DNA from 3 places in the Streptococcus sp. A69 genome. Region 2 is predicted to be linked to each of the others. Evidence: predicted binding sites of a transcription regulator. Region 2 holds the regulator's gene; each other region holds the start of a gene.
What was found. The regulator NrdR, encoded in region 2, represses ribonucleotide reductase genes. The targets are predictions, from matches to a motif close to ACACNATATATNGTGT.
Positions count from the first base shown of each region.

Region 1: nrdH (glutaredoxin-like protein NrdH) is a predicted target of NrdR. The motif match lies at 5,133-5,148, and genes of this name have one in related genera.
Region 3: nrdD (anaerobic ribonucleoside-triphosphate reductase) is a predicted target of NrdR. The motif match lies at 5,234-5,249, and genes of this name have one in related genera.

Region 1 covers NZ_JBZUJU010000001.1:297,770-308,367, forward strand. Annotated here, with positions in the region: gene AC4ME5_RS01570 (pneumococcal-type histidine triad protein) at 1-675, opposite strand, end outside; gene ptsP (phosphoenolpyruvate--protein phosphotransferase) at 933-2,666, opposite strand; gene AC4ME5_RS01580 (phosphocarrier protein HPr) at 2,672-2,935, opposite strand; gene AC4ME5_RS01585 (alpha/beta hydrolase family protein) at 3,390-4,610, opposite strand; gene nrdH (glutaredoxin-like protein NrdH) at 5,262-5,480, shown strand; gene nrdE (class 1b ribonucleoside-diphosphate reductase subunit alpha) at 5,566-7,725, shown strand; gene nrdF (class 1b ribonucleoside-diphosphate reductase subunit beta) at 7,920-8,882, shown strand; gene AC4ME5_RS01605 (DeoR/GlpR family DNA-binding transcription regulator) at 9,022-9,789, shown strand; gene AC4ME5_RS01610 (hypothetical protein) at 9,855-9,941, opposite strand; gene AC4ME5_RS01615 (glycoside hydrolase family 53 protein) at 10,096-10,598, opposite strand, start outside.
Region 2 covers NZ_JBZUJU010000001.1:689,395-699,992, reverse strand. Annotated here, with positions in the region: gene queC (7-cyano-7-deazaguanine synthase QueC) at 1-3, opposite strand, end outside; gene AC4ME5_RS03585 (cell wall-binding protein) at 320-1,261, shown strand; gene AC4ME5_RS03580 (DUF2513 domain-containing protein) at 1,925-2,167, shown strand; gene AC4ME5_RS03575 (DUF2513 domain-containing protein) at 2,164-2,337, shown strand; gene AC4ME5_RS03570 (DUF7687 domain-containing protein) at 2,866-3,216, opposite strand; gene trxA (thioredoxin) at 3,419-3,733, opposite strand; gene AC4ME5_RS03560 (DUF4649 family protein) at 3,749-3,970, opposite strand; gene AC4ME5_RS03555 (MarR family winged helix-turn-helix transcriptional regulator) at 4,069-4,449, opposite strand; gene AC4ME5_RS03550 (CidA/LrgA family protein) at 4,645-5,019, shown strand; gene AC4ME5_RS03545 (LrgB family protein) at 5,016-5,711, shown strand; gene AC4ME5_RS03540 (hypothetical protein) at 5,743-6,471, opposite strand; gene AC4ME5_RS03535 (ABC transporter ATP-binding protein) at 6,487-7,182, opposite strand; gene AC4ME5_RS03530 (GntR family transcriptional regulator) at 7,187-7,552, opposite strand; gene nrdR (transcriptional regulator NrdR) at 7,693-8,166, shown strand; gene AC4ME5_RS03520 (DnaD domain protein) at 8,167-9,330, shown strand; gene dnaI (primosomal protein DnaI) at 9,331-10,227, shown strand; gene AC4ME5_RS03510 (NADPH-dependent oxidoreductase) at 10,224-10,598, shown strand, end outside.
Region 3 covers NZ_JBZUJU010000002.1:155,689-166,286, reverse strand. Annotated here, with positions in the region: gene rplC (50S ribosomal protein L3) at 1-382, opposite strand, end outside; gene rpsJ (30S ribosomal protein S10) at 465-773, opposite strand; gene AC4ME5_RS04800 (uridine kinase family protein) at 1,039-1,665, opposite strand; gene nrdG (anaerobic ribonucleoside-triphosphate reductase activating protein) at 1,662-2,258, opposite strand; gene AC4ME5_RS04790 (GNAT family N-acetyltransferase) at 2,263-2,763, opposite strand; gene AC4ME5_RS04785 (hypothetical protein) at 2,801-2,947, opposite strand; gene nrdD (anaerobic ribonucleoside-triphosphate reductase) at 2,959-5,166, opposite strand; gene AC4ME5_RS04775 (damage-inducible protein CinA) at 5,295-6,812, opposite strand; gene cls (cardiolipin synthase) at 7,065-8,597, opposite strand; gene AC4ME5_RS04765 (3-oxoacyl-[acyl-carrier-protein] synthase III C-terminal domain-containing protein) at 8,721-9,665, opposite strand; gene AC4ME5_RS04760 (F390 synthetase-related protein) at 9,680-10,598, opposite strand, start outside.

The sequences.
Region 1 (10,598 bases), 390 kb from region 2:
CAATTCGCTGGCTGATAACTCACTTTTAGGAATATAATGGTAATGGTCGCCATGAGGAACAATGTAAGCATCACCTGTATCTTCAATGATATCAGAGGCATTAAAGATGTAACCATCATCTGTGGTGTAGCGTCCTTGTGAACGTGCCAAGGCTACCGCACCATCATTTGCTGAAGTTCCTCCTTCACGATGCTGACTATGCTCTTGTTTTTGTCGATTAATTTCTTCTTTTGTACGGACATTATCCGCATGGGCCGCATCCTTAAGGTAGACATAGTATTTTCCGTCCACCTTGATAACATAACCACCCTTGATTTCACTAACAATATCTTCATCTTTTAGTGTATAGTTTGGATCCTTCATCAGCAACTCTTCACTGATGATAGCGTCATAAGGAACCTTACCATTGTAATAATGATAGTGATCGCCGTGTGAAGTGACATATCCCTGGTCAGTTATCTTGATGACGATTTGTTCGGCATTGATGCCTTCTTTTTTACTGACCTCATCAGGAGTGAGATCCTCCGTTTTTTGCGCTGTTTGTTTTCCATCAACATAAGACACACGGTTATTTTCCTTGACCGTTCTAGCTTGATACAGTCCCAACTCGTAAGAACAAACACTTAAAATCAGGGCTGCCGCAGAACAAGCAAGGTATTTCTTATTAATTTTCATTGAAACTCTCTTTCTTTTTGATATTTCTAGTTGCAATTCATTTCTAAATTGCAGAAACTCCTTTCTATTACTTAACTGGTTAACAGTTTACTCTAAAATTTCTACCTTGTCAAGGATTTTATGAACCGGTTAAGTAACTTTTACTATTTTTTTACTTTTTAATAATTATTTCAGATACGAACTATGAAGTCTAACTCTCATTTCCCCAACTAAAAAAAACAAAAAATCCCTGCAACTGAGTTGCAAGGACTTTTCGATTAATCAAAATTAACGTATTCTTTTTGAAGTTCAAGAACTTCTTCCATTGTTGAGCATTCTGTAAGGGCACGGTTAGCGTACTCTTCCATCTTAGCAGTATCCAATTTCTTCATCAAACTACGTGTACGAAGGACTGATGTTGCTGACATAGAGAACTCATCCAAGCCCATTCCGACAAGAAGTGGAACAGCTTTTTGGTCACCAGCCATCTCACCACACATACCAGCCCATTTACCTTCAGCGTGAGCTGCCTTGATCACATTGTTGATCAAGCGTAGGATTGATGGGTTGTATGGTTGGTAAAGGTATGAAACTTGTTCGTTCATACGGTCTGCTGCCATTGTGTATTGGATCAAGTCGTTTGTACCAATTGAGAAGAAGTCAACTTCTTTTGCAAATTGGTCTGCAAGCATGGCTGCTGCAGGGATCTCAATCATAATACCAACTTGGATATCATCCGCAACTGCAACACCTTCAGCAAGAAGATTTGCTTTTTCTTCGTCAAAGACTGCTTTCGCTGCACGGAATTCTTTCAAAAGCGCAACCATTGGGAACATGATACGCAATTGACCGTGAACAGACGCACGAAGAAGAGCACGGATTTGTGTACGGAACATTGCATCTCCAGTTTCAGAAATAGAGATACGAAGGGCACGGAATCCAAGGAATGGGTTCATTTCGTGAGGCATATCGAAGTAAGGAAGTTCCTTATCTCCACCGATATCCATTGTACGAACAACAACAGGTTTACCGTTCATTCCTTCAAGTACAGCCTTGTAAGCTTCATACTGCTCGTCTTCTGTTGGGAAGTCTTGAGAATCCATGTACAAGAACTCTGTACGGTAAAGACCAACAGCTTCGGCACCGTTGGCATTGACACCTTCAACGTCTTTTGGAGTACCGATATTAGCAGCCAATTCAAAGTGTTTACCATCAGCAGTCACTGTTTGAGCATCTTTCAAAAGTGCCCATTCAGCTTTTTGCTTCGCATAAGCTTCACCAGCAGCCTTGAATTCTGCCGCTTGCTCATCAGTTGGGTTGATAATCACTTCACCAGTGATACCGTTAACAGCAAGGATATCACCATCTTTAACAATTTCAGTGATGTTGTTTGTACCCAATACTGCCGCAATTTCAAGTGTACGCGCCATGATAGCTGAGTGGCTTGTACGTCCACCAATGTTGGTTACAAAAGCTTTTACAAAGTTTTTGTCCAATTGAGCTGTATCTGAAGGAGTCAAGTCATGCGCAATCACGATCACTTCTTCATTGATAGAAGCTGGGTTCGGCAATTTTTTACCAAGGAGATTTGCCAATACACGTTTTGTCACGTCGCGGATATCCGCTGCACGTTCTTGCATGTATGGGTTGTCTTCCATGCCTTCAAAGATAGTGATAAACATGTCTGTCACTTCTTTCAGACCTGCTTCTGCATTCACTTTCTTCGCACGGATTGTCTCCTTGATTTGGCTGATCATTTCTGGGTCAGCAAGAACCATTAAGTGAGCGTCAAAAACTTGAGCAGCTTCTTCACCAAGCGTACCTACTGCTTTCTCACGAATAACAGAAAGCTCGTCTTGTGATGCTTTTAGAGCGGCATCAAGGCGAGCTTCTTCTGCGTTTGTATCTTCGACTGTAATAGTCTCAAATGACAAATCCGGTTGAACGAGTAGATATGCTTTTGCAACTGCAACACCGTCAGATGCTGCGATTCCTTTAAGCATTTCTGTCATTTTCCTTATGCCAATCCTTCTTTTTCCATAGTTTCAGTGATAGCAGCGATTGCGTCGTCAGCATCTGCACCTTCAGCTGAAATTGTAACGTCAGCACCTTGGCCAACACCAAGACTCATAACACCCATGATAGATTTAAGGTTTACTGATTTACCTTTGTATTCAAGAGTGATATCTGAAGCAAATTTGCTAGCTGTTTGAACCAACAATGTTGCTGGACGTGCGTGAATACCTGTTTCTGCCACTACGTGGAAATCTTTAGAAGCCATAGTTTGACTCTCCTTTAGTTATTTCTTTTTTGGATTATATGTGATAACCCTTACAAGACTGTATTATATCACCTTCTAGATTATTTTTCAAGTGTTTTATGGACTTTTACTGAAAATGAAATTGCTTCTTTTTCTATCGTACAGGTACTATGGGAAATTTAGGCACTAATTATTAAAAGAATATTACCCTCAAAATTCCAATTATCAAAGCTATTTTTTCTTAATATCAATCAGAAGATAATCCTAGTAAACAATGAAAAAATAATACTATTTAGTCATAATTGATATAACTCAGCAAATCTATTATTTGAAAAGGCTTCATCAAATACTGAGATTCTAAAACCTACTCTTACCATCAACAGTAGAGAATTTATCCAATTTGCTACTTAAAGTAAAATAAGCTTGTAGCACCTAACAGTAAAAAGGTAGATATATCTAAGTGGTATAAGTAGAACTAAAACTTTGATTGATTCCATTCAAATAAAGTATCCAACCAATCAAAAACGACATTATGGGAGAGCCTTAAATTATTGACTTGGCAATGAGCGTCCGCACCACTTTCCGCCTCAAATACTTGAAGTTTAGTTTGCTGATTTTTAGATTTAAGTGATTCATAAATCACCTTGGTTTGATGCTGCAGTTCAGCACCCTCACCCTTTCCCATGATAAACAGGCATGGGCATTGAATTTTTTGATAATCCACAATCTTTGCATGGTTAAATACATCATCAATAGCACTCTTAAAATCAGAAGTACCAAACTGCCATGCATACTTTTTAAGATTCAAATTTGCTGATTCATTCAAATTTCCAGCGAATTTTAAAATGGCATTTATTAACCAACTAGGTGCTTTCAAACTTGATCCAAATTCTTTTCTGAAAAGTTCTGCAACGTCGTAAATAGGGGTACTAGCAATCCAAGCATGAATTCTTGGATCCTTTTCAACAGCTTGTGCGGTAAAATATCCCCCTCCGCTGACACCATAAATGGCTAAATCATTTAGTTTAGGATTTCTATTTTCCAACCAGTCTATGCATAATGAAATTGGAATAGAGGCATCCACATCAAAGACCAGCCCTCTACTAGGATTGCTCCCTTGACCGGGAAGGTCAACCATTAAAACATTATAATTTCGTATCCATCCAGGATATCCTGCAAAGTAAAATAAATCTTCGCGATAAGTATCACCTCCACCAATCATGATTAGCGTTGGGCAATTATCGCCGCTATGAAGATAATAACCAGGCAAGTAAGAACCCTGATAGGTAATAGTTAATTTTTCAATCGGTGCACCTAGTGAATGAATTGCACTAGAAAACACCTTCTCCATTTGACGAACGGTCGGTAAATACTCTTCAGAAAATGGATCGGTAAATTGGATTGCCGAGCGAAGTGAGTAGGTCTGTGCAAGATAATACTGCGCCTTTGTTTGTTCACTCAACCCTGAATTACTTGCTTCTTGTTCAAGGTAGTTTACATGCGATAAAAATACATTTTTCCAGTCATCAGGCTTTGGTGAGTTCCCCAATCTTTGAGCAAGATAATAAAGCTCTCCATGAGAGAAACCAAAAATTTCACCGATTCCTAACAACCAATTAAAGAAAAAATCCGTATCACCATTCTTAAAAAATATTTGAGTTGATTGCCGTTTTAAAATAACATCATTTTCTTTCACCACGCGCCTCCTAATTCTGTGTTCTTTCATTTATTTAATCTAATTATAATCTGATAACATTCTCTATCAAACAAAAGTATCCAGATATCCATTTTTTAATCTTATAATCACAGATAGTGTATCACATAAAATGAACTTTTTCAAACATTGTATTTATATACTCCTTATGAAAGGATACGAAACTCATAAGTATCCTATATAAAATTAACCAATGATCCATTTTTATGAATACATCATAATCTGTCATTTCCATTTTGGTTATATTTTATATATTCTAATACAAATATTGGGACATCGTGTGTAGAAAATTTCTTTTTTCGTAAATATTACAGTTTCTATTTTGTTAAAGTATTATCTCAGCTATACTTATTACTGTTCTTACGATTTTTGCTATTTTCTTCGTTTTCCTTTCTGATAACTTGCTGAAAATCTTCTATTTATATTGCCAATATACAGTATGTAGTTTTTTTATTTTGAGAAAGTTTGACAGTTCAACGAAAATCAAAATTTATGTTTTCGAAAACACTATATCTTGTGTTTTGATTTTAAAACCGTAACTTTTTGGCACAAGATTTAGTTTAAAAAGTTTGACAAAGTTTTTTTTTCTGATATACTAAGAAAGTAATCTATTTTGAAAGAGGAGTTACGAAAATGGTAACCGTTTATTCTAAAAATAACTGTGTACAATGTAAAATGACTAAACGTTTCTTGGATAGCAACAATGTCGCTTATCGTGAGATCAATCTCGATGAGCAACCAGAGTACATCGATCAAGTTAAAGAGCTTGGTTTCAGCGCTGCTCCTGTCATCCAAACACCAACTGAGGTCTTTTCAGGTTTCCAACCAGGAAAACTAAAACAGTTAGCATAATTTTAGTGCATCATCCAGAAGAAATTGCTTCTAGGGCTAACTTAGAGGCCTTTCTTTTGTAATCAGGTTAGATAAGGAAAATTTTATGGGATTAAAACATCTTGAAGACGTGACTTACTTCCGTCTCAATAACGAAATCAACCGTCCTGTCAATGGACAAATCATGCTTCATAAAGATAAGGAAGCCTTGGATGCTTTCTTTAAAGAAAATGTAGTTCCAAACACTATGGTTTTTGATTCAATTACTGATAAAATCAACTACCTTATTGAACATAACTACATCGAAACTGTATTTCTCAAGAAATACCGTCCAGAGTTTTTGGAAGAATTGCATCAATTTATCAAGGACCAAAACTTCCAATTCAAGTCGTTTATGGCAGCCTATAAGTTTTACAATCAATATGCCTTGAAGACTAATGACGGTGAATATTACCTTGAAAGCATGGAAGACCGTGTCTTCTTTAATGCACTTTATTTTGCTGACGGGGATGAAGCGATTGCGACTGATATTGCCAATGAAATCATCCACCAACGCTACCAACCAGCTACTCCTTCCTTTTTGAACGCAGGTCGTGCTCGTCGTGGGGAATTGGTATCTTGTTTCTTGATCCAAGTAACTGATGACATGAACTCTATCGGACGTTCTATCAACTCAGCCCTTCAACTTTCACGTATCGGTGGTGGTGTGGGAATTTCCCTCAGCAACCTTCGTGAAGCCGGAGCTCCTATCAAAGGTTATGAAGGTGCTGCTTCTGGTGTCGTACCAGTTATGAAGCTTTTTGAGGACAGCTTCTCTTACTCTAACCAATTGGGGCAACGTCAAGGTGCTGGGGTTGTCTACCTCAATGTCTTTCACCCAGATATCATCGCCTTCCTTTCCACTAAGAAAGAAAATGCCGATGAAAAAGTTCGTGTGAAGACTCTTTCACTTGGTGTTGTAGTACCCGATAAATTCTACGAATTGGCCCGTAAAAATGAAGAAATGTACCTCTTTAGCCCATACTCTGTAGAGCTTGAGTACGGTGTGCCATTCAACTACATCGACATCACTGAGAAATACGATGAATTAGTAGCAAATCCAAACATTCGCAAGACAAAAATCAAGGCACGTGACTTGGAAACTGAAATCTCTAAATTGCAACAAGAATCTGGCTATCCTTATATAGTTAACATTGATACAGCTAACCGTGCAAATCCAGTCGAGGGTAAGATTATCATGAGTAACTTGTGTTCTGAGATTCTTCAAGTTCAAGAACCAAGCTTGATCAACGATGCTCAAGAATTCCTTCAAATGGGAACAGACGTTTCATGTAACCTTGGATCAACCAACGTGGTCAACATGATGACTTCACCTGACTTTGGTCGTTCTATCCGTGCGATGGTTCGTGCTTTGACTTTCGTTACAGATAGTTCACACATCGTAGCTGTCCCTACTATCGACCACGGAAACAGTTTGGCTCACACCTTTGGTCTTGGTGCCATGGGACTTCATAGTTACCTTGCCCAACAACTGATTGAGTACGGATCAGCTGAGTCAATTGAATTTACAAGCATCTACTTTATGCTTATGAACTACTGGACCTTGGTGGAATCAAACAATATAGCGCGCGAACGTGGTATCACCTTCCACAACTTTGAAAAATCAGACTATGCTAACGGAAGATACTTTGACAAGTATGTGACAGGCGAGTTTGTTCCAAAATCAGACCGTGTTAAAGAACTCTTTAAAGATGTCTTTATTCCAAGCGCTGCTGACTGGGCTGAACTTCGCGAAAAGGTTCAAGCAGATGGTCTTTACCACCAAAACCGCCTTGCTGTAGCTCCAAATGGTTCGATCAGCTACATCAACGACGTTTCTGCTTCTATCCACCCGATTACGCAACGTATCGAAGAACGTCAGGAAAAGAAAATTGGTAAAATCTACTACCCAGCTGCTGGTTTGTCGACAGAAACCATTCCATACTACACTTCTGCCTACGACATGGATATGCGTAAGGTAATCGATGTATACGCGGCTGCAACTGAACACGTGGACCAAGGACTTTCACTCACCCTCTTCATGCGTAGTGACATTCCAAAAGGTCTTTACGAATGGAAGAAAGAAAACAAACAAACGACACGTGACTTATCCATCCTTCGTAACTATGCCTTTAACAAGGGTATCAAGTCTATCTACTACGTCCGTACCTTTACAGACGACGGTGGGGAAGTTGGTGCTAACCAATGTGAAAGCTGTGTGATTTAATTTTAGTCAAAGGCAACCACATTTTCTCAGATTACTGATTAAGTTACCCGCCAGACAAAACTTGATAAGTATCTTAAATACTATGAAAAACCAAAAAGTCGGTCTTCCGACTTTTTGTGCGATACTCTTCTCAGACTATGATAAAATAGAGATGATTCGACAATCGCATTATTACATACAGAAAGAGATTTCAAATGGAAACTTACTACAAAGCCATTAACTGGAATGCCATCGAAGATGTCATCGACAAATCAACTTGGGAAAAGCTGACGGAGCAATTCTGGCTCGATACGCGTATCCCCTTGTCAAATGACCTAGACGACTGGAGAAAATTATCAAACAAAGAAAAAGACTTGGTAGGAAAAGTCTTTGGTGGTTTGACACTTTTGGATACCATGCAATCTGAAACAGGGGTTCAAGCTCTTCGCGCAGACATCCGTACACCGCATGAGGAAGCTGTTTTCAACAACATCCAATTTATGGAATCTGTCCACGCAAAATCTTACTCTTCTATCTTTTCAACCTTGAATACCAAGGCTGAAATTGAAGAAATCTTTGAATGGACCAACACTAATCCCTACCTACAAAGAAAAGCGGAAATTATCAATGAAATCTATCTCAATGGTAGCCCACTAGAAAAGAAAGTTGCCAGCGTTTTCCTTGAAACCTTCCTCTTCTACTCTGGTTTCTTTACACCACTTTACTATCTCGGTAACAACAAACTGGCCAACGTTGCGGAAATCATCAAACTGATCATCCGTGATGAGTCTGTTCATGGAACTTACATTGGTTACAAATTCCAACTTGGTTTCAATGAATTGCCTGAAGAAGAGCAAGAAAAACTCAAAGAATGGATGTACGACCTGCTCTACACTCTCTACGAGAACGAAGAGGGCTATACAGAAAGCCTTTATGACGGTGTTGGCTGGACTGAGGAAGTTAAAACCTTCCTTCGTTACAATGCCAATAAGGCGCTTATGAACCTAGGACAAGATCCGCTCTTCCCAGATTCAGCTGATGATGTCAATCCTATCGTCATGAACGGAATCTCAACAGGAACTTCTAACCACGACTTCTTCTCTCAAGTCGGAAATGGATACCTCCTTGGTGAAGTTGAAGCCATGCAAGACGAGGATTACAACTACGGTTTGGACTAATTTGACCAATCATTCAAAATATCATGGTTTGTTTAAAATAACCATGATATTTTTGTTTTTGTTTTCTTTTGTTTTTTTCTATTTGATTGATTGAGCGTTTTATGGTAAGATAATAATAGTAGAAATCGAGGTGATAAGGATGCTAAAGCAAGAAAAACTAGATAGTATTTTAGAAACGGTGAATACTAACGGAACCATTACTGTAAAAGAAATCATGACTCGTCTGGATGTGTCAGATATGACAGCTCGCCGCTATTTACAAGAGCTAGCAGATAAGGATTTGCTGGTACGCGTGCATGGTGGCGCTGAAAAACTTCGTACAGGTTCTCTCTTAAACAACGAACGCTCAAACGTCGAAAAACAAGGATTGCAGATTGCTGAAAAACAAGAAATCAGTCGTTTTGCTGGTCATTTGATTGACGAAGGCGAAACTATTTTTATCGGGCCAGGAACAACCTTAGAATGTTTTGCTCGTGAGCTCCCTATCGATAACATTCGTGTTGTAACAAACAGTCTTCCCGTTTTTCTCATCCTAAACGAACGAAAACTAACAGATTTGATCTTGATTGGTGGGAATTATCGCGCTATCACTGGTGCTTTTGTAGGGACACTTACCTTGCAGGATTTGACCAACCTTCAGTTTTCTAAGGCATTTGTAAGTTGTAATGGTATTAAGGATAAAGCTATTGCTACTTTCAGCGAGGAAGAGGGCGAGGTACAACGAATCGCCTTGAACAATGCCAATAAAAAATACTTACTGGCAGACCACAGTAAGTTTAATAAGTTTGATTTTTACACCTTCTACAATATCTCAGAGATTGATACCATCGTTTCCGATTCCAAACTGAGTCAGGATACATTGGAAGATCTGTCGAAACAAACAACCATTCTTTTATCAAAACCATAAAAATTCCCCTGCTTTTCAGCGGGGAATTTTTATATGAATGTTTAATCGATAAGTTAAAATTTCAACTATTTTTTCCTACGATACAAATTTGTTCCTAAAGCTAATACGATACCTCCCAATCCCAATATGAACAATATCTTTTGATCTCTCATTCCCGTTTTAGGAAGATTTTTACGTTTATCATTCTGGGTTCTACTACCTTCATCTTTTCGAACAGACTGAGACTGGTTAGTAGTCACTTCTTGGGAGGAAGTTGATGGTTCTGTTTTAGAGACTTTGGATCTTCTGATGGAGATAATGGTGGTTCTAGCTTTCCTTCATGGCTATCATCAGTTTGAGTTTGTTCCGATGGGGTTTGGGAATTTTCGGTTGCATTGATTTTTTCAAGTTCCAATCGTCAGTTGTTCCCCAAGCTCCCGCATCCGCTGTAACTGATAGACCCACATTTACCTGAGTCTTTTCAGTAAGTTTAAACTCAATAACACTTTCTTTCCAAATAGCATAACCTTCCAAGTGTAGTTGATTCCCTTCTGAAGTTGTATCATTGAACCTCACATAAGAGAAGATTCTTTCACGACTACCTGTTTTGTCCCCTTGCATTTGAATTGAGAAACGATAGGTTCCTGGTTCAAGAGTAACTGCTTGCTCTACTTGATAATCAATACTCTTATCTGACCAAAAATGAAGGGCATATTGACCCGTTTTAGGGGTATCATTCTGACGCTCAACATAGCTTTGACTGATCTTATAGGCTCCTAGGTTCTCTTCTTCGAAACTTCCATTTTGAAGTAAATTTGTGGTATCTTCAT
Region 2 (10,598 bases):
CATAGTACTCCTTCCAAAATGGGAAATGTTCAGAGCACGCAAAAAGCTCCCTTTAGGGGAGCTAAAAAATACCAAGTAGAGGTTTTTTTTAGCGATGGCATGTCCCAAACATCGTAATATTCTACCTACAGTCTAGCATATTTTTTGAAAAATGGCAAAGGGCAAGAAAAAAGAGACCTAAGTGCCTCTTTTATTAATTTTAAGTTATTTCTTGAATTCATTGATAGTGAGCTTCCTATATCTTGACATCAGTTGATTAATAGTGATAAACATGGTACAATGAAAGCGGATATAAAGATTGCGCAAGGAGGGAAAGAAAATGAAAAAAAATAAGCTATTGCTTGCTAGTGCGATTGTGATATCGCTTTTAATTCCAATGTCTCAAGTAAAGGCTGATTGGCATAGAGATAATATTGGTTGGTGGTATACATACCCTAATGGTTCGTATTATATCAGAGGTGCTCGAACTGAAATTGACGGAAAATGGTATAGGTTTGATAACAGAGGATATATGGTAACTGGCTGGCAATTAGATGAGTATACTAGTGGAGGCAAACTAGTAAAACAATGGAGTTATTACGATCCAGTGAATGGTGATTTAAAAACAGGCTGGCAAAATGTAGATGGGAAATGGTATTACCTTTATTCAGATGGTCTACGCGGGGGTATGCATAATATAGGTGGAAAACAATATTATTTTGACTCAGTTACTTACGAGATGAAAACGGGTTGGATGTTATTAGAAACTCCTGATCCAAGTTGGTATTATTTCGATCCTGTCAGCGGAGCACTACCAGAAGGTTGGAAAAATATAGATGGGAAATGGTATTACTTTAAATATTCTGCACTTAAAGGCTCACACAAAATAGACGGAAAATTTTATTATTTTGACCCAGTTAATTGTGATATGAAAACGGGTTGGGTGTTATTAGAAGATTCAAATGGTAAATCAATATGGTATTATTACGACCCAGAAAGTGGAGAACGATTGTCAGGTTGGCAAACGATAGATGGGAAAACGTATTGCTTTGACGAATTTGGTAAGGCATTTGTAGGTCGGTGGATATTATTAGATGGAAAACAATATTATTTCGACCCAGTTACTTTTGAGATGAAAACGGGTTGGCTTGAGTTTAACGGAAGTAGATATTATGCAGATCCTAACGATGGTGGTGCATTTGCAAGTAATAAAACTCTAATTATAGACGGTGTTTCTTATACATTCAGTAGTGGTGGCTCTGTTATCAATAATGAGCCTTAATTGATTAACGCCTCAAAAGTTGGATTATTTCTAACTTTTGGGGTCTTTTTTACTTTGAGAATAATGGTACGATCTATGATTTTAGGAAGTAAGTATATGGATTAAAAAAATTTTAAAGGTCACTGACAAATTAAGGTGAAACTAAATCCTTTAGAGTCGCTTTATATCAAGAAATATAGGATTTCAATTTCTTCTTTATTCTGCTAAAAAATTATAGTAGGGTGTATCAATGTCTTCCCTACAATCGGGATTAACATATTTACCACCATTTAATACACTTCTATAATAATCATCAAACTCATCACTCTGAAATATACTCGTTTCTTTTTCCACTTAAAACCGTCATCCTTAATTCATATCTAGCTACTCTATGTCATAAAATCATCGTTTTAAAAATCAACTAATCCTCAGATTAATCATGTTATACAACTTAATAGTCCAAATTAGGTAAACAATAATGAAACGATCAACTTCTTTGAACTAACTGATTTTGATCATAAAAAATATAAAAACCTCCTCTTATAGAGTCATTATTTATGTTCAAGTTCAAAGGTTTTATTAACTTTCCGAAAAATATAAATTTTTTCGGAAAAAAGAACTGTATATATTTGGATAAAATCCACTGATTTACCACTTGACCCTTCTATTAATAAGTTGTACACTATGAATATATGTTACTGTGTAGAGATTATTAAGATGAAGAGAGATATGGATTTATATCGTTTGATACTTTTTAAAATTGAGGATGAATATAGATCAACTGGGTTGTCTAATTTACAAATTGACGGATATGATATAGAGACAATAGCCTATCATTGCGACTTGTTGTTTGAAGCAGGATTAATAAAAAGTTATAAACCAACGTATGCTAATGATGGAATCTATTTTTTAGTGTCGGTGCTTTGACTTGGGAGGGGCATGATTTTCTAGATAAAATAAGAGAAAACACTATGTGGAATAGGACTAAGACTAATATCAAAGAAAATGCTCTACCTATGACTTTGGAAGTAATTAAAAGTGTAGCAACCAGTTTTATAAATTCTCAGCTAAGTAAATATTTAGATGGCTCTTTATAGGAATAATAAATTTCCCTATTCCAAACAAATTTATTCAATTTTTTTGAAATAAAAAAGCAGTACTAGTCTGCTAAATTTTGATGTAAAGTTATTTATAGATTACTTGAAATCAAACCGTGTCAAACCAGGTTTTAAGTTTAATAAAGTATTTTTGGAAAATCTAGACACTGTATGAATCTCTACCTTTTTCTCTACCTTTTTTCCGCAGACGCTTATAAAGTCTATCAGAATAAGCTTTGTAAGAGTATAAGTTAATTTTTACAGAAGTGAAGTAAGCATTCAATACGAATCAATACATAAGAAAAACGCTGATTTCAAGCGTTTTTTCTTTTTGCCAAATGCAATATATTGCACTGTATTTCAATTCAAACTCTACCTTTTTTGGATAAATTGTAAAATATAGTGTAACAAAAAAAACACCCCAAAAGTTAGATTTTTTGTCTAACTTTTGGGATGCAGTTCAAATTCTTATCTCTTTTTATTTTAAATTAAAATGTAAAATCAATGGAAAAGTCAGAATTATAATTTTCAATTAGGAGTATCTTGAATTATTTCACTCAACAATTCCGGCCATCTTTGTAGTACTTCTTTACCTATTATTACTTCATCCACAAGGCCAATATTTAATACGTCAACAAGCCTACATAAATAAGATTTACCTTGTTTCCACCACGTATGGTATGAGTCTATAAATAATACATGATGACGAATTCCTTGTTCCTTAGCGATTTCTCTAGCAACTTGGATTTCGAGATGATGGCGTTGGCCGTAGGCAAAGGTGACGGCTTCGACTGTTTCATAGTGTTTTTTGGCCCAAAAGAGGCAGGTTGTGGAATCTTGACCGCCGCTAAAGACGACCAAGGCTGAATGACGTTTCATAGTACTCCTTCTAAAATGGGAAATGTTCAGAGCACGCAAAAAGCTCCCTTGAGGGGAGCTAAAAAATACCAAGTAGAGGTTTTTTTTAGCGATGGCATGTCCCAAACATCGTAATATTCTACCTACAGTCTAGCATATTTTTTGAAAAATGGCAAAGGGCAAGAAAAAAGAGACCAAATGAAGCACTTGGTCTCTAGTGTGATTAGCTCAATTCAGCAACGATGGCCTTGATTTGTTCTGCAGTATGAACACCTGCAACTTGTTTCACCACTTGGCCGTCTTTTTTGAAGAGAAGGGTTGGGATAGACATGATTCCAAAAGCACGAGCCGTGTTTGGATTTTCATCAACATCCATTTTAACGATTTTCAAGACATCTTCTGAAAGTTCCTCAGACAATTTGTCCAAGATTGGACCTTGCATACGACATGGACCACACCAAGTTGCCCAGAAATCTACCAAAACCAAACCGTCTTTTGTTTCTTGTTCAAATGTTGCATCTGTAATTGCTTTTGCCATTGTATTTCTCCTTTTTTAGTTATATTGGCTTAAATCTTGTTTCTTGAGATAGAAGAAGATATCTCCGTAAGTCCCATGGTAGTCCAAATCATGACCGTTGTAAGTTAATTTTTGGACAGGGTAGTAGTCTGCGATACCGATAAGGCAAGCCTGTTGTGAACGATCAAAGTCTTCATAAGAATCGAAGGTAACAGTTCTTTCATTCTTGCTGGCATCTAGATAGGTAATTTCAATCATTTTATAACTCCTTTGTTTAATGATGACTTTATTTTACTCCTTGTAAAAAAGAATGTCAAGAAAAATGATTGCGCACGCAACTTTTTTAAAAAATCTGATTAAGAAATGAAATAAAGATTCATTTCCAGTCTTTCTTCGACGGCTTTTTGCAGGTAAGCTAGGGTGGTTTGTCCCTCGTCAGTCAGACAGATAAAACTTGCTCGTCTATCCTGATCGCAACATCTGCGACTAAGCAAGCCACAGTTTTTCTCTTCTAATCGTGCCACCATTCGAGAAACAGCGCTCGGGCTGAGATGGAGTTTATCTGGCAGGTCAATCTGTCGTAAAGATTTTTCATCAGCTAGGTCCAGATAGTAGAGCAGGTAAAACTCTTTCAAGGTCAGACTTTGGTCACTCTGCTGGGCAATGGTCTCTTCCAAGAGACCTTCAATTTCTTTCTGACGACGATTGAAATCAAACCACTTTTCCAAATAGCTCATTGCTTTCTCCTTTCTTTTCAAAGTAAAATCACAAAGTCATTACTGACTGTCTCTACAACACAAGATGATTGCGCATGCAATGATTATACTACTTTTAACTAATCCTTGCAAGAGAGAAGAATTGCGATATTTCCTTGAAATTTTCTGAAAAAAGAGTAAACTGGTATGCAAGAAGTCTATTTCGTGGAGTTTAGGATGAAATTATATGTTCAATTAATGATTCTCTTTGTGATTTCTCTTATCGGAGAGGGAATTTCTAGTTTCTTTCATCTGCCCATCCCAGGCAGTATTATCGGTTTGATTATTCTCTTTCTAGCCTTACAGTTCAAGTGGCTGAGAACCAGACATGTCAACATGGTGGGGAATTTCTTGCTGGCCAATATGACTATTCTCTTTTTGCCACCAGCAGTGGGAATAATGGAGAAGTTTGATGTGATTGCTCCCTATCTCCTGCCCATCGTTTTGATTGTCTTTTTTGCAGCTGTCATCAATATTATCCTCATAGCCGTGGTAGTTCAGTTCATTAAGAGACGATTTGAGGGAGATTATGAGAAAGGAGATGCCAAATGAGTGAATTTGTTTCCAATCCCCTGTTTGGGCTTGCCCTGTCTATCCTTGCTTATCTAGTGGGGATGCTGATTTACAGACGTTTTCCCCATCCATTGACAACGCCCTTGCTTTTGTCGGCTGTTTTCATTATCATTTTTCTAAAGCTGACGGGGATTTCTTACCAAGATTACTACCAAGGTGGGGTTTATCTGAACAATTTGATTGTTCCGTCAACAGTGGCTTTAGGGATTCCGCTTTATAAGAGTTTTCACTTGATGAAGCACCATGCTCGCAGTATTCTCTTTGGTAGTCTGTTAGCAGTAGTTGTCAATACTTGCTTTACTGCCATAGTAGCGAAAATATTTGGCATGGACTTTTTCCTAGCTATTTCTCTCTTTCCCAAGTCAGTGACAACCGCTATGGCAGTGGGGATTACAGAAAAATTGCAAGGTTTGACGACTGTGACCTTGGTCGTCGTAGTGGCCACTGGCATTTTGACCAGTGTGATCGGACCAACCCTTTTGAAATGGTTGAAGATCGATGACCCAGTGGCTGTGGGACTTTCTCTTGGAGGAACAGGTCATGCTGTCGGAACGGGAACCGCCTTTCGATACGGATCGGTAGCAGGAGCCATGGGTGGCTTGGCTATCGGTGTCACTGGTATTCTCTACGTCTTTGTCAGCCCCATCGTAGCCAGTTTGATATTGAGTTAAAGAAAAACCCAGCTTTCTAGCTGGGCATTTTTTATTGCAAATTAACCTTGTTTTTCAAGATGTAATAAGTACCGAGATAGTAGATAACTGATAGAAAGAGATCGCGCAGAATTTCTGTACCAATCATCATGTTAAAGTTATTTTCAATTCGGAAAAAGAGAGAAACATAACCAATGACGATGGCAATGACGATATAGGCTAGAATTCCCATAGCTGTTCGATACTCATTAAAGAGTTGCCCGATTGAGATTGCGAGGTAAATGGACAAGATCCATGTAATCGAACCTGCTAGAAGAGACAGGGCATAGAGCCAACCGTAGCTGAGGTAAGGGGAAATGAAGTTATAGAGGTAAGTGAAGTCTTTTTCTATCGGTGTTAAGAAGAAGATAATCAGTACACTCAAGATAAAGACGATATAGCTTAAGATGGACCAGACAAGACCACCTAAAAGTTTTGCGATGATGATTTGGTGCTCAGAGACAGGCAAGGTCAGGGTCAAATACCCTTGGCGGTCATAAACACTCCCCTTGAATCTTCGGATGATTAAAAAGATTGTTGCAATCCAAAGAGTGACGCTGAGTCCTCCAAAGACTAGTACCAAAAAGAAGATGAAATAAACAGCATTGTTAGAATTGTAACTCTGGCTAAGACTACCAAGAAAAGTTCCAATTAAAACTGAAATTGCAAGCACAGCTCCATAGAGCGCTAAATACCATTTATTGACATTCTTAAATTCATAACGAACTAGATTCCAAAACATAATAATCTCCTTTGCTTAGGCTTTAAATTCCTGGCGGAAGAGCTGGTCAATTGATTCACCTGACTCGTAACGAATATCATCAACATTTCCTTGGCGAACGACTTTCCCGTCTTTGAGGAAGATAATCTCATCCAAGATTGGCTCAATATCTGAAATCAAGTGGGTTGAAATCAGCACCGTAGAGGTTGGTGAGTAGTTGTTGATGATGGTATTGAGGATATAATCACGAGCAGCTGGATCCACACCTCCAATTGGTTCGTCCAGAACGTAGAGGCGGGCTTCACGGCTCATAACCAAAATCAGTTGCACCTTTTCCTTATTTCCTTTTGATAATTTCTTTAAGCGACTATTTTCATCAATGCCAAGGTCTGCAAGCAGATGTTGGGCGCGTTCAAGATTGAAATCCTGATAGAAGGTTTTAAAGTAAGTCAGGGCTTCCTTGACCTTCATCTGTTCATTGAGATAAGTCGTATCTGGTAGATAAGAGACGATCGCCTTGGTAGCAGGACTTGGATCCTGTCCGTTAATGAGGACACGTCCTTTATTTGGTTGAAGGAGGCCATTGATCAGTTTGATCAGTGTTGTTTTCCCGGATCCGTTTGGTCCAAGGAGTCCAACAATCTTTCCAGCTGAGATCTCTAGTGAGATATTGTCAAGTGCCGCAGTTGCTCCATATGATTTTGATACATTTTCAAGTGCTAGTAGTGTCATAGTCTTAAACTCCTTTAATATAGTCGCTTAATACATTTGGCAGTTCTTCTTTTTTGTAGCCAAATTGAAGCATGCAAGAGACGAAGTGTTGCAGTTGCTCCTCGGAAAGTTGTTTGCGGGACTGAACGATGAGGTCCAAATCCTCGGTGACAAAACGACCAGTTGTTCGCTTGCTATAAACGAATCCTTCACGTTCAAGGTCAGACAAGGCGCGCTGAATGGTATTGGGATTGACACCAGCCTCGCTCGCCAGTTCTCTTACGGTAGGGAGCTGTTGGTTGGGTTCCAGTTTATGGGAGACAATCTGTAGTTTAATTTTTTCCATAATCTGTAAATAAATGGGTTTTGTATTATCAAATGACCAGGACATCATAGTCTCCTTTCTTTATCTTTGTTGTTCTAATTAAATAATACAATAAAACAAAAAACTTGTCAAGTAAAAATAAGAATTGTTTTGGGAATTGATCAAAAAATGGTATAATGAAAAGAAAACGACAAGGAGGGAAATGCATGCGTTGTCCAAAATGTGGGGCTACCAAGTCTAGTGTTGTTGATAGTCGACAGGCCGAAGAAGGAAATACCATCCGTCGAAGACGTGAGTGCGACGAGTGTCAGCATCGTTTTACAACCTATGAACGAGTAGAAGAAAGAACGCTGGTTGTCGTCAAAAAAGACGGTACGCGAGAACAATTTTCGAGAGATAAAATCTTTAATGGGATTATCCGCTCAGCCCAGAAGCGTCCTGTGTCAAGTGATGAAATCAACATGGTGGTCAATCGTATTGAGCAAAAACTCCGTAGTCGCAGTGAGAATGAGATCCAAAGTGAATACATTGGGTCCTTAGTCATGGAAGAATTGGCAGAGCTGGATGAGATTACCTATGTTCGTTTTGCCAGTGTTTACCGTAGCTTTAAGGATGTTAGTGAGTTGGAGAGCCTGCTCCAGCAAATCACCCAGTCCTCTAAAAAGAAAAAGGAAAAATAGATGAAACCAAATGACCGTTTTTCTTTTCTAAAGAATAATCGGGTGTCGCAAGATACCTCTTCTCTGGTGCAGTGCTACCTCCCGATTATCGGTCAGGAGGCACTGAGCCTCTATCTATATACCATTACCTTTTGGGATGGTGGGCAAAAAGAACACCTCTTTTCCCATATTCTCAACCACTTAAACTTTGGCATGCCGACCTTGCTCCAATCCTTTAAAATTTTATCTGCTTTGGATTTGTTGACCCTTTATCAGAAGGAGAATGTCTATGAATTACAGCTTCATTCTCCCCTCTCCAGTCAAGAATTTCTAAGCCATTCTGTCTATAGCAGATTATTAGAGAAAAAGATTGGGGATACAGCTGTTTCTGCTATGAAGCAGGTTCCAAGTGAGGGAGAAGCACTCTCTGTTTCTTTGAGTCAAGTCTTTCCAACCCTGACTGAAGAAGTGAAACCAAGCGAGTCTAAAAGCAAGTTAAAAAATGATTTTGATTTGGAACATTTCCAGCGCCTGATGGCTCGAGATGGTTTGCGTTTTAAAGACGAGCAGGCGGATGTTTTGGAATTGTTTGCCATCGCAGATGAAAAAAAATGGACCTGGTTTGAAACTTATCAATTAGCCAAGGCGACAGCAGTAGCTCAGGTTATTTCAGTCAAACGCATGCGTGAAAAGATAGCACAAAAACCAGCATCTTCTGACTTTAGCCCCAAAGAAATGACCATTATCAGGGAAGCAAAAAATAAAACTCCCCTGCACTTTTTAGCGGAAATCAAGCAAACGCGTAAGGGGAACATCACCCAAAGTGAAAGAGAACTCCTTCACCAGATGGCGTCTTTAGGCTTGTTGGATGAAGTCATCAATATCGTCTTACTTCTAACCTTTAACAAGGTTGATTCGGCAAATGTCAATGAGAAATATGCCATGAAGGTCGCCAATGACTATGCTTATCAAAAAATTCGGACAGCAGAAGAAGCTGTGCTTCGGATTCGAGAGCGTCAGCAAAAAGGGCAAGAAGACCAGAAATCGAAAACTAGCTCGACTAAGACAAATGTTCCCAAGTGGAGTAATCCAGAATACAAGAATCAAACCAGTGAGGAGACTCGTCTGGAACTAGAACGCAAAAAACAAGAAATGTTAGCCCGATTAGAAGAAGGAGGAGACTAGATGGAAAGTGTGGGTGACGTTATCAAACGTCAGACAAGTCGTTTTCAGTATCAGGACCTAGTCCAGCAGATTATGAAAGACCCAGATGTGGCGGCTTTTATCCAGAAAGAATCCCTCAGTCAAGAGGAGTTAAATCGTAGCATCTCCAAGTTCAATCAATATATCACAGAACGGGACAAGTTTCTTCGTGGGGATGCGGACTATATTGCGCGTGGCTATAAGCCTATCTTGGTCATGAATCACGGTTATGCGGATGTGTCTTATGAAGAAACACCAGAACTAATCGCAGCAGAAAAAGAGGCTGCGATTAAGAATCGTCTCAAGTTGATCAATCTACCAGCAAGTCTCAAGAAAGCGAAGTTGGCTCAGATTGACCTGGATGATCTAGGACGTTTACCGATTTTTGAGAGACTCTATTCCTTTGTTGACCTTTACCCAAGCATTCGAAAAGGCCTCTATCTTTACGGAGATTTTGGTGTTGGAAAGAGTTTCATGATGGCAGCCTTAGCTCACGACCTATCTGAAAAGCGAGGGGCCTCAACGACCATTCTCCACTATCCAAGCTTTGTCATTGATGTGAAAAATGCCATCGGTGAAGGATCTGTGAAGACCTTGGTGGATGACATCAAGTTAGCTGAAGTTCTGGTCTTGGATGATATTGGTGCAGAACAGTCGACCCCTTGGGTGCGTGATGAGATTCTCCAAGTTATTCTCCAGTATCGTATGCAGGAAGATTTGCCGACCTTCTTTACTTCCAACTTTAATTTCCAAGATTTGGAAAAACATTTTGCCAAAGGAAAGAATGGAAATGATGAGACTTGGGAAGCTAGACGGGTTATGGAGCGAATCCGTTATTTGGCTGAGGAGACAAGACTAGAAGGAGAAAATCGCCGATGACAGAAACCATTAAACTGATGAAAGCTCATACTTCAGTTCGTCGCTTTAAGGAGCAAGAAATTCCTCAGGCGGACTTGGAAGAGATTTTGACTGCTGGACAAATGGCGTCATCTTGGAAAAATTTTCAATCCTACTCTGTGATTCTTGTGCGCAGTCAAGAGAAGAAAGATGCCCTATATGAACTGGTTCCTCAGGAAGCCATTCGCCAGTCAGCTGCTTTCCTACTTTTTGTTGGTGACTTAAACCGAGCTGAAAAGGGAGCCAGCCTTCATACGGACACTTTCCAACCCCAAGGAGTGGAAGGTCTCCTCATCACGTCTGTGGACGCGGCGCTTGCTGGGCAAAATACCTTGCTTGCGGCGGAGAGTCTA
Region 3 (10,598 bases), on a different contig from region 2:
GTGATTGCCCATGGCGCTTGATAACACCTTGGAAACCTTTACCTTTAGAAGTACCAGTTACGTCAACAACGTCTCCAGCTGCGAATGTTTCAACTGTGATTTCAGCACCAACTTCCAAGCCTTCAACGTTTTTGAATTCACGAATGAAGCGCTTAGGAGCCGTGTTAGCTTTCGCTACATGTCCTTTAGCAGGTTTGTTGCTCAATACTTCGCGTTTGTCGTCAAAACCAACTTGGATAGCGTTGTATCCGTCTGTTTCAACAGTTTTAACTTGAAGAACAACGTTTGGAGTTGCTTCAATAACTGTTACAGGGATCAATTCGCCAGCTTCAGTGAAGATTTGAGTCATTCCCACTTTTTTCCCTAAGATTCCTTTTGTCATGAGAAAATAGTTCCTTTTCTATATTTTTTATTCAAAAAGTTTTTAACGAGCGTTTTTTATGCTCAAGGTATCAAGCTTTAAATTAAAGTTTGATTTCTACGTTTACACCACTTGGAAGATCCAATTTCATCAAGGCATCAACTGTTTTTTGAGTTGGGTTAACGATATCGATCAAACGTTTGTGTGTACGCATTTCAAATTGTTCGCGAGAGTCTTTGTATTTGTGAGTCGCACGAATGATTGTGTAGAGGCTACGTTCAGTTGGAAGTGGGATTGGACCCGCAACTTGTGCACCTGTACGAGTAGCTGATTCTACGATTTTTGCAGCCGCTGTATCAAGCGTACGGTGTTCGTAAGCTTTCAAACGGATACGGATTTTTTTGTTTGCCATCTTTTTCTCCTTTTCGTCTATTTAAGATAATAGGCTAGCTCCACAAGAAAACCGACGCGTGTTGCGTGGCAATGCAACCGAGCGTGTCGCAACCTCTTGCATCAAAGCTAAGGCTGTAATTTACAGCACCATAATAGAATAACACAAAGCCCCTGCGATTGCAAGGGATTTGTTAGGTTTTTTTCGTTTTTTTAGGATGAAACTGTTTTCCTATTTCATCTTTCTAAGATTACTGATTTACGTCTATAAAAATCAATCTTTTCTTCTATATAATGTGTGTCATTTTGACCTTGAATTTATCTTGCGATTGATCCACTAAGATATCCGCTTTAGACTCGTTTTCTCTATAGTATCGCAGATACTGCTCCCGTCTCATTTGATGGCTAGCTAGTACAAAGGAAGCATTGCGATTTCTCATAATCGTATCTCGAGCTAGACGCCTTTTTATTTCTGTTTCTTTGTCCGCGTAGAAGCAGATGGTTTTGTCAAAGAGTTCCTTGGGTAGGAACCCCACAGACATCCCTTCAACAATCAGAATCGGTTTGGCTCCAGATAAGATCTCGCTAGCCTTCCAAGGTTCATCGATTGTTAAGACATCCATATCTGCCTGCAAAGCGAGAATATCTCTCTGCAAACTTGCCAATTCATGCGCCACTGGCAAACAAGCTGTCACCTTTTGATCAAGTGCTTGCTTTGGTACTACCAGGTGACGTTCTGAGGTGATATAGGGGTCTGTTTCTAGTAGGTTTACTTTTTCAGCATCTAGGGCTTGAAACAATTCTTGAGCAAAGGTAGACTTACCTGACGCTCCGTGACCGTAGATCCCCAGTGTTTTGACTTTTCCAGTTTCGATCTCTGAGACCAGTTGGTCTATTAAGTCTTTTTTCTTCATTCTCTCTTCACCTGTTCATAGCTTTCTTTTCCGTCATTGAGCTTGTCCCAAATCACTACTTGACCACTTTTGAGGGATTTTTGCACATCGATAATTCGTTGATTAGAAGACCCTCGAAACTGGAGCATAAGATTGCGCTTGCTTTTGTCATACCGTCCATCGACAAGGATGTCAATCAATGATAAGAGTTCCAGTTTATCTGGAGTCTCCAGCATCATTTCCTCCCAAGTGTAGCCGGTCCATGACCAGATGTCTTTGTCTGGCAATTCCTTTCGAATGCGTTTAACGAGTGGTAAGAGAATGCCCGTATTAAGAAAGGGCTCTCCTCCTAGCAAGGTCAAGCCTTGAACATAGGGCTGGGCAAGGTCTTCCATGATCTGTTCTTCTAACTCTGGCGTATAGGGAATGCCTGCGTTGAAAGACCAAGTCGCAACATTATAGCACCCCTCGCAGTGGAACATACAGCCTGCGACATAGAGGGAGTTGCGCACGCCTTCTCCATCCACAAAGTTAAAGGCCTTGTAGTCAATGATTCGCCCTTTACTAAGTTCCTCACTTTTCCATTCACCTGGTTTTGGTGTATTCCATGTCATCCTTCTACTCCAAATCTATCCAGTAACGTTCTACGCCATTGCGAACACCCTCAAACGCCCCATCATTTGCCACAATCACCGCTCTACTAGCTGGGTTTTCCGCACTACAGGTCACAAGCGCTTTTTTGATGTTCTTTTCCTTGGCAACTTGCAGGCCTTGTCTGAGTGATTCTTTCGCATAACCTTTGCCTCTTTCAGATGGACGAATGGAGTAGCCAATATGGCCCCCATTTTCTAGTAAGTAGTCATTTAATCGGAGACGAAGGTTGAGAAAGCCAAGAGCCTGGCCTGCTACGTCAAAACTAACCAGCTGGATAGCAGGAACCCAGTTTTCAGGAATATTGAGTCCCGCTTCCGCTTGAAGATTATCTTCTAGCCACTCTTCATAAACAAAATTGTTGGCGTTCCAAAACCCACCATCGTGGGCTGATTGAGTCTGTTCAAACTCTGCCATCATCTCTAAAACTGTTTCTTTATCTGCCAATGTTGGCCTGCGTAGTATCATTTTCACCTCCAATTAAGAGAAAAGCGAGAGCGGACTCTCACTTTTCTTTTTTCTTGTTCTTGTTTAAAAACTGTTCTCTAAGATTGAGCAAGCGTTCTTTTTTGCCCGTCCCACCTTTAGAATGTTTTTCATGATAACGAGTCACTTGAGCGCGTCCCTTATCATCCAATTGGTATTTCCCCATTCCGTCTCTTTCTAGTTTGTTACTTTATGTCCAGGTGTCTTAATGGTTGAACCATTCATATGTTTCACACGCGCAGCGATTTCCTTATGGCGCCCGTTGACCATCGGACGAGCCTGAGGATTGCCCAGATAACCACACGTCCGTTTGACAACGTCTACTGTTTTAGGGTCACTATTGCCACAGTTCGGACAAGCAAATCCTCTTTCAGTTGGTTCAAAATCCCCTTCAAAGTCACACTTGTAACAATGGTCAATCGGAGTATTGGTCCCTAGATACCCTACACGATCATAGGCGTAGTCCCAGACAGCTTCCAAGGCTTTTGGATTTTGTTGGAGAACTGGATACTCACAGTAGTGGATGAAACCACCTGTTGCACCTGCTTCTGGATAAGCCTTCTCAAAGTCCAATTTTTCAAACGGTGTTGGATTTTTACGAACATCGTAGTGGAACGAGTTGGTGTAGTATTCCTTGTCTGTAATATCAGGAATAGAACCGAACTTTTCTGTATCCAAGCGACAGAAGCGATCTGTCAAGCTTTCAGACGGTGTTGAGTAGATAGAGAAATGATAGCCATATTGGTCAGACCACTCTTCTACCCGACGTTTCATATCGCGAATGATATCCAGCGTGAATTCCTTGGCTTCTGGATTGCTTTCCCAGCTATTGCCAAAGAAGACTGTCGCTACCTCGTACAAACCAATGTAGCCCAGCGAAACTGTCGCACGACGATTCTTAAAGAGCTGATCAACGCTCTCGTCTTTTCCAAGACGGCGTCCGAAGGCCCCGTACTGATAGAGAATAGGGGCGTTTGCTGGCATTGCTTCCTTGGTCCGTTCAACACGGTAAACTAGAGCATCTTCTGCGATATTCATCCGCTCGTTGAAGATTTCCCAGAACTTATTCATGTCGCCCTCAGACTCAAGAGCAATGCGAGGAAGGTTGACCGTCACAACACCTAGATTCATCCGACCAGAATTGACCTCAACACCATTTTCATCTTTCCAGCCTTGGAGGAAAGAACGGCAGCCCATAGGTACCTTGAAAGAACCAGTCAACTCGATAATCTTATCATAGGATAAGACATCCGGGTACATCCGTTTGGTTGCACACTCGAGGGCCAACTGTTTGATGTCATAGTTTGGAGTCCCTTCTTCCAAGTTAAGGCCTCTTTTAAGCGTAAAGATGAGTTTAGGGAAGATGGCTGTGCGGTGTTCTGAGCCAAGACCCTTGATACGAATGGTCAAGATAGCTTTTTGAATTTCCCGTTCAAAACGACTAGTTCCTAGACCAAAACCTAGTGAAGTAAAAGGTGTTTGTCCATTTGAAGTGAAGAGGGTGTTGATTTCATACTCAAGAGATTGCATGGCATCATAGATATCTTTTTGGGTTTTCTTCCAAGCATAATCATCCCGTTTTTCAGGCAAGACCCATTCTTCCGCATCTTTGAGGTGCTTTTGGTAATTCTTCTCTGCATAAGGTGCCAAGACTTCATCAATACGGTCAGCTGAACAGCCCCCGTATTGGCTAGAAGCAACGTTGGCGATGATTTGTGAAATCTGAGCTGTCGCAGTCTGGATAGACTTGGGACTCTCTACCTCTGCATTCCCAATCTTAAAACCATTTTCCAACATCCCTTTAAAATCAATCAAACAGCAGTTAGTCATCGGAGTGTAGGGGCTGTAGTCCAAGTCATGATAGTGGATATCCCCTTTCTGGTGAGCATTGGCTACGTGCTTAGGAAGCATTTGCAATCCGATTGATTTCCCCACAATCCCTGCTGTCAAATCACGTTGAGTATTAAAGACATCGCTGTCTTTATTGGCATTTTCATTGACAACCGCTTGATCTTTATTGAGAAGTTTATGAATGCTAAAGTTGATATCTGTCGCTTTTGAGCGCTCAAAATCCCTCTGTGTCCGATAGGTGATATACTCTTCAGCCAAGGCATATTCTTTGGCTTCAAGAAGTTCATGTTCTACGATATTCTGAATCTCATAAATCTTCACACCTTTAGGGAAACGACTGTGAATTTCGGTAACGATTCTTTCAACTAGACCATTTAGGCGTTTTTCTACTAGAGGCGTAACGTCCATAACTTTTTCTGCCGCCTTGTGGAGAGCCTTGTCAATCTTGTCTACATCAAATACTACACGTCTACCATCTCGTTTTTCAACGAACAAGGTGGGAACGGTTGCAAGCTTTTCTTCTAATACAATCATATCCATGCTCTTTTCTAAAATATTGTTAAATAGTTTATATTCAGTATTATACCACTCTAAAAATAAAAATCAATATCTTGTGTTAAAAATACTAAAATTTTTAAAATTCCACAAGATATTGATTTTTGTTATTTGAATTTATAAAGCTTAAACTCGCTAGTATCTGTCTGAACAAGCTCATAGTTTTCACTGAGCCAGCTCTCTACATCTGACCACAAGGCAACTTTTTGATTGACCACAATCATCTTCGGTTGATTCTCTTTCAGGTCATTCATCAGTTTGGTTTTATTTTCATCGCTTGCAGTATAAAGTGTTGGAGTTGATAGAGAAGTCGGCGCCAAGCGTTCACTTGTACGGTAGAAATCTGGACGATCATCCCAAGCATAGACACGATCCTCAGAACTCGTTTGTTGTTTGACCACGCTGGCAAGACGTTCTCTCTCCTGATAAGTCGCTGGGTGCGAAAGGTAGCGACTCACAATAGGAAGAACAATGAGGTAGGCAAGGGCAATCAGTGGTAGATAGAAATTTCCTTTAAGGAAAGAAGTTTGTTTCTCACGTCTTCTTCTACGACGACTCCCTCCCTCAGAAACATCTTCCTTGATTCCTGTCAGAAGGAGCAAGACCAAGAAAGGAATTAGCACCACAAGACGAGTACCGTGGATAGGTTCTTTGGAGAGAATCAAGATTCCCAAAGAAACCAACAATCCCAAGCTAGCAGCAATCGATAAGGCATATTGCTTGGCTGGTTTTGACTGGAATAAGCCAGTAAAGAGCAAACTAAGGGAACCTAGCCCAATGGCAAGTAAGCCGTAGAAGGCTGCATTTTCAAGTAAATGCGAATTTGAGAAAAGGCTAAGAGTATTTACTGGATATAAGGTCTGGCTAATGGCATCCCCAAAACTACCTGTCCACACTGTATAGTAGCCTAAAGGATAGAATAAGAGTGAGAATCCTAAGGCTGACGCAAAGAACTGATATAATCCGTGAACAAAGCGGCCTTTGCCTAGATTAAAGCCAATGATACCCAGAGCCAGTACAGCCGCAAACAAGGTTGTAGGAAGCGGTGCAAGGAAGAAAGCGAGAGCAAGGCTCATCCCTACTCTTACAAATCCTTTGTCGTCATTTGGATAAGCCAAATAGTTCGTAACAATGCTCAATGAATAAAATAGGAAAGGCAAGGCTAGCAAGAGAGCATAGCCACCACCAAAAGCGAGTCCTGCCACTAACAAATAGAATACAAATACCAGCTTCTTGGCTTCTTCTGCTTGACTAGTAAGAGCATCTGCAGATTTAAAAAGAAAAACACCTGCTCCAAACAAGGCCAACCACTCAACCAAAGCAAGCAGAACACTTCCTAGAGAAAGATAGGTTAGCAAGTAATAGAGCAATCCATTCGTTCCAAAGTAATCTGTATACATTTGACCATTTTGATGTAAAGCCCACCTGGTATAGAGATCCTGAGTTTGTTGCGGACTGACTAAACCAAAAACAAAAGGCAGGACAACCGAAATGGCTGTGGCCACTAAACTCCAAAGCATGATACTAAAAAAGGGAATCGGAGCTCCTTCTCGCTTTTCTGGAACGGACCAGTCTTGGTAATGAGATTCTTCTTGTTTCTCATCTATTTTCCCATATACATTCATTCAATTTCTCCTCTAAGTTTATCTGTTTTAGTATATCAAAATCTTACAGGAATGTCAGCTTGGGATTGATATTTGCTGAATTTCTTATCCAATATCGCAAAGCGTTCGATTTCACGAAAACGGTGGAATCGACAGTCTCTATACTCTCTAATGAAATCGTCATCTTCTAGATTAAGCATGTTTTTCTCCTTTACCTATCTATTCGTAAGAAGACAAAAAAGATCCAGCCTTGGGCTAGATCTTGATGGATAGTTAGAGCATAGGTGCAAACAACTGGACAATTTCCTTGATCAGGCTTTGATACCAGCTTGTTTTGATGGTGTGGGGATAAATTTCTTGAGAAACTTTAAAAATCTCTTCAAAGTCCCTTTCAATATCGATGATGGACTGCGTTCTATAAAGCAAGACGGCATTTTCATAGTGGTGAAGCAAACTCCGATAGTCAAAATTGATGGTTCCCACAGTAGCCGCCTCTCCATCAACAAGCATTTGCTTGCTATGAAGGAATCCCGGGCTATACTCATAAATACGAACCCCCGCAGATAGCAAGTCTGGGTAGGCTCCTCGAGTAACTAACTGAATAACCTTCTTATCTGGGATACACGGCGTCACAATTCGCACATCTACCCCTCTCAGAGCTGCATTTTTGATACTTTCAGTTAGATCGTAGTCGGCGATCAGATAGGGAGTCGTGATGTAGACGTAATCTGTAGCTTGATTGATAAGATTTTGATAGACCGTTTTTCCAACCTGGGCTCGGTATATGGGTTTGGGACCGCTACTGTAGGGAATACAGAGCCCCATCCCATCTTTTGGTTGATTTTCGAGATGGTATTGGTCAAAGTCGCTAATTTCTCCACGGTTGATATACCAGGTTGATAAAAAGAGTCTAGTAAAGGCCTTGACCGCTGATCCATCTAGGCGAATACCGCTATCTTTCCAATAACCAAAGCGTTCGATATGGTTGATATACTCATCTGCCAGATTGACACCACCTGTATAGGCAATTTGACCATCAATAACCATGATTTTACGGTGGTCACGGTTGTTATAGGCAACGGTCAAGCGTGGAATCACCTTGTTAAATTTATGGGCTTCAATCCCTCGGCTACGAAGCTGGATGGTATAATCCCCAGGTAAGGTTGCCATGCATCCAATATCGTCATAAAGAAGCTTAACTTCTACTCCTTGAGCTGCCTTTTCTTCCAAAATCTCCAAAATACTATTCCACATCAAACCTTCTTCGATGATATAGTATTCGAGAAAGATAAACTTCTCAGCTTTCTTGAGATCCTCTAGCATCTGATGCCACATACTTTCCCCAGATGCAAAAAATTGTGTATCCGTTCGATCATAGACATCAGCATTCGTGTCCATACTGAGGAGAGATTTGATAACCCCGTAAGCCGACTTGTCTTGTTCTTTTAACTCCAAACGGAGAGCCCTGCTATTGTCCTCTCGGTAAACCATTGATTGGAGCTGCTTTAGCTGCTTCAATTCTTTTTTAGATAAACGGCGCTCTCCAAACATGATATAGAGCAAAGGGCCAAAAACTGGCACAAAGGCTACTAACAACCATGTTACCTTACTCTCAGGATTCATAGATCGATTAACAATCGATACAATGGTCGCTAAGCTTACTAAAATGACAAGGATAATCCAGAGAATCGGAGCCATCTGCCCTAGATAGAGAAATAAACCAAAGATGATAAACAACTCTGCCAACATGATAGTAATACTAAAACCATACTTGGACATGAGTAGCTGCATTTTTCTAGCTGTCATACATCCCCTTCCTTTTCTAACATTCTCCTTAACTGCTTAATAAACTAATCTTTCTACTAGTATACCTCAGTTCAGGGGTAGATAGCAACCTTTTACTCTTGCCCTTCCATTTTCAGATGTGTATTACAGTTTGAGAGCCAACATATTGACTGTCATACCTGCTGCAGTTCCCATAAGGTAGACGGTATCTCCTTCTTTAACCAATCCATGGTCCAATGAATAGGCCAAGCCAAATGGCACAGAGACTGACACCATATTTCCATAGTCCGTGACGAGATTGAGGTATTGATTCTCAGCCACACCTAGCTTTTCCATAACCAAAGGAAGAGCACGACTTGCTTGGTGAGGAATGATATAGTCCACGTCTGCCAAGGCTAGCTGGGTCTTTTCTTGAAACTCTTCAAACATGACTGGGATTTTACGAGCTGACAAGAGGAGGATTTTCTTTCCCTTCATATCAAACATATAGTTGGTCTTAGTCGCTTCAGAGTACTCTTTTGGTTGAAAAGAAGTCAGACCTCCACAAATTTCCGTATCGTGAGCTCCTTCTGACCAAGTACGTTGGAGACTAGCAATGACCCCTTTTTCCTGATGGCTTTTTTGGAAAATAAAGGCTGCCGCCCCATCACTAAAGAGTTCAAAACTTTCTTTTTGCTTGGGATTGAGCCCTAAACTTCCAACCTCACTGGATACAATCAAGACACGATTGTATTCACCCGCCTCAATCAAGTGGGACATGGTCGATAGGGCAGAAATAAAGCTGGTACAGGTCGTATTGATATCCATAGCTGGAATAGAGAGTCCTTTTGCCACGCGCTCATGAATCAAGGCAGCCGTACAAGGAATAGGCTGAACTCCAACTGCACTAGCTGATACAAGGCAATCGATATCTTCAATCTTCAAATTTGCCTTTTCAAGTGCACGCTGGATAGCTCCTTCTGCCAAGTCAAGTTGCGTTTCTTCATTTTCAACTACACGATAACGAGTCTGGTCTTTGAATTGGACGGTATGCTTGGGAAGGCAAACACCATAACCAGCGATTTCTACATGTCTTTTTACTTCTGTCATTGTTTATTATCCTTTCATAAACGTTGGATTCGTTTGAGTTTACGGCTAGTATCCCAGTGATAATCTGAAAATTGGATTTGAGGAACCGCAAACTGCTTTTGCTGGGCCAGGAGTTGAAACTGGGCTAGAATAGATGCTTCCACTGCCTCATCTCGTTGGCTTAGGCAAACTTCCACTAACTTCTCAGAATGTTGCTTGACTTGGTAATCCCCTACATTCTCCACAAAGAGTATGCACCGTCTGATAAAGTCAGGATAGATGGTCACTTGACCCCCATCCAGTCCATCGAAATAGAAGATGTCGTCAGAGCGTCCTTCGACCTTGTCAATCCGTGTATAGCAGGAGCCACATGGACAGGGCTCCGGATTTTCAACCAAGATATCATTGAGCTGGTAGCGATAAACAGGCTGACTGCTTCGTTTAAAGTCCGTAATGATTGGATAAAAACGGCGATCATCCAGATACTGCTTTTCCACATAGATAATGTCTTCGTTGAGATGCAGATTGCCAGCTGAGCAAGTACATGCTAGAAAACCTTCAGTTGCCTGATAAACCTGGTCAATAATGGATAGAGAAAAGGCTTCTGCGATGCGTTCCCTATCCTTATCTTCCAAAATTTCTGCCACCGAAACGATTTTTTGTGGATGAATGGCTAACTCTCCAGCCTTTAGTCGTTTGCTCAACTCGAGCAGCATAGAGGCAGGCGCCACCACTATGGTCGGTTGGTAGCTATTGAGACGGCCGATATGGTCATCCGTATTTTTAAAAATATCAAAGTACTCTAGACGAATGAGCGCTGTATTGATGGTCTGATAGAGTTCATTATCGGCTCTCAGGAAAAAGGCGATGCGGTGGCAAAACAGCTGGCCCTTGGGCAACATCTTGGCTAAGATAGCCGCAGCCCACATACTGCGCTCTTTCTCTGTTGTGATA